2 regions of the Enterococcus faecium genome follow, and region 2 is predicted to be linked to the other one. Evidence: riboswitches for the same ligand, from Rfam matches in the RefSeq annotation. Region 2 holds a riboswitch; the other holds the start of a gene.
What was found. Region 2 has a riboswitch for magnesium ahead of PYW34_RS06045 (FtsW/RodA/SpoVE family cell cycle protein). Riboswitches for the same ligand answer to the same signal wherever they lie in the genome.
Positions count from the first base shown of each region.

Region 1: it holds a riboswitch for magnesium, as region 2 does, so the genes downstream of both, mgtA (magnesium-translocating P-type ATPase) here and PYW34_RS06045 (FtsW/RodA/SpoVE family cell cycle protein) in region 2, are expected to answer to the same signal.

Region 1 covers NZ_CP118955.1:588,427-591,851, reverse strand. The annotation lists gene mgtA (magnesium-translocating P-type ATPase) at 1-1,686, opposite strand, end outside; M-box (ykoK) riboswitch at 2,028-2,202, opposite strand; gene ndk (nucleoside-diphosphate kinase) at 2,375-2,812, shown strand; gene PYW34_RS02735 (Rgg/GadR/MutR family transcriptional regulator) at 2,852-3,425, opposite strand, start outside.
Region 2 covers NZ_CP118955.1:1,234,605-1,238,029, forward strand. The annotation lists gene PYW34_RS06035 (flavin reductase family protein) at 68-682, shown strand; gene PYW34_RS06040 (hypothetical protein) at 698-904, shown strand; M-box (ykoK) riboswitch at 1,129-1,295, shown strand; gene PYW34_RS06045 (FtsW/RodA/SpoVE family cell cycle protein) at 1,420-2,583, shown strand; gene PYW34_RS06050 (LCP family protein) at 2,675-3,425, shown strand, end outside.

The DNA.
Region 1 (3,425 bases), 650 kb from region 2:
GGTAACCAATTCATTGATCTCTAGACCTACTTGACGGCACACTGAACGTGTAACTAATTCGTTGTCCCCAGTCAGAACTTTTACAGCTACACCATGTTCTTTCAGAGCTTTCAACGCTTGTTTCGTTGTTTCTTTTGGTGGATCAAGGAAAGCAAGATAACCAATCAAAACCATGTCTGACTCATCTTTGACTGAAAATTCTCCAACGACGCTTGGATTGGTCTTTTGTGCGACACCAATCACTCGTAAGCCATCTTCATTAAGTGACTGTACTTTTGCAAGTACGGCTTCTTTTCGTTCTTTTGTTAATGGTGTAACAGTACCGCCAAGATCAATAAATTTAGAAATGTTCAGCATTTCTTCAATCGCGCCTTTTGTGATCATTTGTGTTTTACCAGCTGGATCAGCAACCACAACACTCATACGACGACGTTCAAAATCAAAAGGAATTTCATCCACTTTTTGATAATTGATCTTATCTGTATCTAAAGTTTCTGTTGCTTCATCAATGATAGCCACATCTAACAAATTTTTCAGCCCTGTTTGATAGTAGCTATTTAGATACGCATGGCGCAAAACACGATCATCTTCATTTCCTTCACAATCCATATGATATTCAAGAATGATTTTATCTTGTGTCAATGTCCCCGTTTTATCCGTACATAACACATCGATTGCACCAAAGTTCTGGATGGCATTCAAATTTTTGATCACTGTTCCTTTTTTGGCCATCACACTTGCTCCTTTGACCAAATTCGTCGTAACGATCATTGGAAGCATTTCAGGTGTTAGACCAACTGCTACAGATAGTCCAAAAAGAAAAGCTTCTAGCCAATCCCCTTTTGTAAGCCCATTGATGACGATAACTGCTGGAGCCATCAATGACATAAATTTGATCAGTAGCATGGATGTTTTATGGATGCCTAATTCAAAGCTTGATTGAATTGGTTTTTCAGATAGCGTTTCTGCTACATGACCAAATAGTGTTTCATTTCCAACAGAAACAATGATTCCTTCCGCACTTCCACTGATGACATTACTTCCCATAAAGACAAGATTTTCGTAACTTGTTTCGCTTTGCTGATCGTCTTCACATACTTTCGCATGCTTTTCTACTGGATAGCTTTCCCCTGTCAATGCTGCTTGGGAAATGAATAAATCCTTTGCGGACAATAAACGCATATCCGCTGGTATCATATCCCCTGCTGAAAGCCGAACAAGATCTCCACAGACGATTTCTTCCATAGGAATCTCTGTGTACTTTCCATTACGTTTTACAGCTGCCGTTACTTTCACAAGTGATTTCAGTTTTTCAGCCGCTTGATTGGAACGTACGGACTGAATCAACGTCATTGTCCCGCTGACGATAACCATAGTGAAGATAATGGCTACACCGAAAAGATCTTTATCTCCAGGAGCTGCTAATACATATTCCGTGATGAATGAAATAATTCCTAATGCGATCAACACTAATGTAAATGGCGTGATGTATGCTTTCAATATTTCTACAATGAATGGTGTTTTTTTGCCATATGAAATCGCATTTTCACCGTAATTTTCTCTTGAACGTTCGATTTGTTCTTCTGTCAATCCATTTGCTGATGCATGGAATAGTTCAAATAATTCTTGTTTCGTTTTTCCAGCAAAAGCTGCATAGATTTTTTGTGTATCTTTCTTTTTTTCCATCTCAATCTCTCCTTTGTGTCCAAAAGACAGCTGTTCTCGCTGCTTTTGGTCTTTAGCTATTCATCGGATCGATAGAGAAAAAACTGAAAGGGGCTGAGAACAGATAGATAATAGCCCTGGCCTTTCCTCTAGATCCTTGTTTTTCGAATGACTGTCATCCATTTGTTCTCATCTCCTTTACTAAGTAATTTTAATTCATGACTTCCAATCATTTTTCGAATAGTTATTTTTCCAATTAGACCACCTCCTTTTTATTTTTCACCGATGGGGATTTGCGGCAACAAAAAAACCTCTCGCCAAATACTCAGCGAAAGGTTTGAAAAAGCATATTAAAAAAAGCTTCTCAGATCTCATCGTTGAGTTTTGACACTGTACAACGTAAAAAGCAGATACCTGCTTTTAGCTACCTTATGAAAAGCCTTATCTCGACAATTCCTGTTCTACCCATTGGCGTCTCTCGACGTTTTTGGGCAGTAGCCTATGTTTGTATAGGAGCCTCACCTAACAAATCTTATTCGGTTTTCCTTCGTTAATATAACAACTAAAAAAGAGGATGTCAAATCAATTTTCCATGTTTTTCATACTTTTTTTAAAATACACACGTTATATTCCTGTCTCACGCGGTTTTATTTGTCTCATTTTCCACCTCCCGCTATAATAGAAATATAGTAGGAAATGAGGTGCTGTTATGGAAAGAACACTTGTTATTATCAAGCCAGACGGCGTGAGACGCCATTTAGTCGGAAGCATCATCCAACGTTTTGAAGCAAAGGGACTGGCCATTGCTGAAATGAAGTTTGAAACTATGACTCCTGAATTAGCAAAAGAACATTATCAGCACTTGACTGAGCGCAGTTTTTTTGATGAACTGATCGATTACATGACTTCCGGTCCTGTCGTTTATCTTGTGCTGGTCGGCGAGGAAGTGATCGATATCGTCCGTAAGATGGTTGGAGCAACAAAAGCTGCCGATGCTGTTCCAGGTACGATCCGAGGAGACTACGCGCTGCCGGGGACTGAAAACATCATTCACGCTTCTGATTCCCGTGATGCTGCGGTAAAAGAGATCGCCCGCTTTTTCCCGCCATTCGATATAAACAAACCGTCTGAAAAAGCGGCGAAGTGATACAAATTCTAAACTGCTGGCCATTGCTGAACCCAGCAACTAGACCAGCAGTTTTTTCTCTAAGGACCTCCGTTGATTCTTTCCTAACATATATTCGAGCACTGTGAAGAATTCTTGGTAGTCTTTCGTCTTTTCTTCCCCTAAAGCAGCAGAAATCAATCTTTGATAATAATCTGCCATCAATGTTTCATAGATCACTGTACTTCTTTCTTTATGTGCTAAGCTCCGTTTCATATCTTCATTCACACTACGTGCCTTTTTCAACCGACCATTTTCTATATAAAACGAAGTCAGGTTCATTAAAAAAGTAAAGAGATACTGCTCATGATTGTTCAACTGTGCTAATCGTCGCATTCTTTTTTTGATTTTCAAATAATTGTTCTCAATGAACCGATCACTGAATATCCAAGGAAAATCAGCTAGAATAGATAGTTCAAATTGACCATAGTCTGGTATCTGCATCAAGTATTCTTCAATGATTCGGCATTCATAACGTAAAAATTCAAATTCTGTCTCAGATACTTCTGTTTTTTCGACCATGTGAAGATTCAAAACCAAATAATACAGATCTTCTGTTTTCTTAAAATGCCTACGGTTATTGCTGATCTCTTTA
Region 2 (3,425 bases):
AGCATTACTTTTCATTTTGTCTTCAAGATCTGCTTTTTAACGAATTTTATAGAAAGAAGGCGAAACCATGTTTGAACGGAGTCCTTCAGAATTGACAGAACGTGAAAATTACAAGTTGCTGATTGGTTCAGTCATCCCTAGACCAGTAGCAGTAGTAACGACTAAATCAGCAAAAGATATAGTGAATATCGCACCCTTCAGTTACTTCAATATCGTCAGTTCGAATCGACCCATCTTATCCTTGGCGATCCAGAGAAAACAAGATGCAGTAAAAGACACAGCAAAGAATATTCTTGAGACAAGAGAAGCTGTTATCCATATCCTTGATGAGGACAACGTAGAAGAAGTAAATAAAACAGCAGCCAATCTGCCTAATGAGGAAAGCGAACTGTACCTGACTGACTTGACTTTAACTGATTCAGTAATCATTTCAGTACCAGCATTGACAGAAGCAAAAGTTCGTTTTGAAACATCCTTATATGAACATGTCGAGATACGGAATAAAAATAAAGTAACAGCTGATTTATTTTTGCTAGAAGTACAGAAATATCATTTAAATGAAACAGTCTATGATGATAAGACAGGAAGGATCGATCCAAGAAAATTGAATGCTGTAAGCCGTTTGGCAGGAAATGATTATGCAGCAATAGGAGAAATTTTCACGATTGCACGTCCCGAATAAAAAGGAGCACTAGTTATGTTAAAAATAAGCTATAAACCATCGACAGATTCAAAAGAAATGAAAAAAGAATATGAAACAGTGAATGATTTTCTGCAAGGGCAGTACTTAGAAGTTCCGCCATTGCAAGACCATTTTGTCGTTACTACTGTTACTTTAGATGGTAAGGAAATAGAAATGCCAGATCAAACGATTAGCGGATTGTTTAATTACTTTAACAAATAAATATTTATTCCGAAAAGTGAAAAAACATATAAAAAAACACATAAAACTAAAAAATTATCAAAGAATCCTGGTGCAACTGAAAGAATTTGCAACGGGATTCTTTCAACTTATTTGTTATTTTTTTCTAAAAAATATTAAAGATTGTTAAATTTCACTATTTCATTTCAAATTCCATTGCCTAATCATTAGGAAAAGTCTATCATGAACTCGTAAATAGAATATAGTAATAACCTTGTTAGGTGAGGCTCCTATACAAACATAGGCTGTTGCCCAGAAACGTCGAAAGTCGCCAATGGGTAAAACAGAAACTGTCGGATTAAGGCTTTTTCCAATAGCTAAGAATGTTTTCTTTACGTTGTATAGTGCTAAAACTCGGACGATGAGATGATGCTAGGTCAGAATTCTTGTTCGAAAAGGTTTCTGACCTTTTCTTTATATTTTTGTGACTGACTTATTTGATGAGACAAACTCGCTCCTCACCTGACAAGTGGATTGCTGTGTGAGGAGGAGATGCGGTGAAAAAAAGAAAAAAGATCGATTGGTGGATTTTGGGTCCTTATTTGACTTTGTCCATGATCGGTCTTTTAGAAGTATACAGTGCCAGTTCTTATCGTTTATTGCAAGCCGATGAAAATACAAAAAGTCTATTATTGCGTCAACTAATTTTCATATTTTTGAGTTGGAGCGTGATCTTCTTAGCTCGTTCAGTCAAACTACACTATTTACTTCACCCTAAAATAGCAGGATACGGTTTAGCCTTATCGATTTTCTTTTTAGTATTAGTAAGAATAGGGATATTCGGTGTCACTGTCAACGGCGCACAACGTTGGATCTCTCTGTTTGGCATTCAATTCCAGCCTTCTGAACTGGCAAATCTTTTTTTGATTTTTTATTTAAGCTGGTTTTTTCGTGACGGAAATAGTAGCCCAAAAGATCTAAAAAAACCATTCCTGATTACAGTAGGTATAACTTTTCTGATTTTATTTCAGCCAAAGATTGCTGGAGCATTGATGATCCTTTCGATTGCGTGGGTCATATTTTGGGCAGCGGCGGTTCCATTTAAAAAAGGGATCTATCTAATCGTTACTTTTTCTGCATTGCTGATTGGAGCAGCAGGCGGGGTATTATATTTAGGAAATAAAGGTTGGCTTCCACAGATGTTTAATCATGCTTATGAAAGGATCGCGACTTTAAGAGATTCTTTTATCGATAGTCATGGTGCGGGCTATCAAATGACCCATTCGTTTTATGCACTATATAATGGTGGCATATTTGGGCGGGGATTAGGAAATAGTATCACAAAAAAAGGGTATCTTCCAGAGACAGAAACAGATTTTATTTTTTCGATTATTACAGAAGAGCTTGGGCTAATCGGTGCATTGTGTGTGCTTTTCTTATTGTTCTCATTATGCATGAGAATCTTTTGTTTAAGCAGTCGCTGTAAAAATCAGCAAGCTGGATTGTTTCTTTTAGGATTCGGAACTTTGCTATTCGTTCAGACGATAATGAACGTGGGAAGTATCGCGGGGCTGATGCCAATGACTGGTGTGCCATTGCCATTTGTTAGCTACGGAGGAACAAGTTATCTGATCCTTTCTTTAGGAATCGGAATCACGTTGAATATTTCTTCAAAGATACAGGCCGAAGAGTTGCCGCTCTATCGACCTGAAAAACAATAAAGAGAAACTGAGAAACTCTCAGTTTGAATTATCATAAAGTACAATCTTTTATTTTTCAAGCGAGAGGTTCTTTTAGAAAGAGGAATTCGCAATGAAAGTATCTCAAAAAATCATATTATCTATTTTGTTACTGCTTACATTAGTAGTTGGCTATTTTTCGATTGAGTTTATCCATGGATTTTCGTCTGCAAAACAGAGTTCAACTGTGAAAAAGGTAGAGCCGAAAAGTGTCCCTACCACACTAAATGTGGCTTTGATTGGTTCAGATGCTCGTTCGAAAGACGAAAACGGTCGCTCGGATTCACTTCTGGTTGCACAATACAACCAGAAAACACAACAAGCAAAACTGATCTCTATCATGAGAGATTCATATGTCGATATTCCAGGTTACGGAATGAATAAGATAAATGCAGCTTACTCTTATGGGGGAGTTGATTTATTAAATCAAACATTAAAGGAAAATTTCAAATTTGAAGCTCCCTATTATGCAAGTATCACATTTCAAGATTTTATCGATTGCGTTAATGAACTGTTTCCTGGTGGAGTCAAGATCGATGCAGAAAAATCTCTAGATTTAGATGGCGTATATATAAACAAAGGAGAGCAAGTGATGGATGGTAATACTTTACTCCAGTATGCTCGATTTCGGGAAGACAAAGAAGGAGACTTCGGGAGGATCAGAAGGCAGCAGCAAGTGATCAAAGCTATCTCTCAGCAGCTGAAAGACGTAACTTCAATATTCAAGCTACCCAAAGCGGTTGGGAAATTACTTGGTAGTATCCAAACGAACCTTCCAGAAAGTGTGCTTCTGGATTGTGGTATGGATTTCCTCAAAGACAATA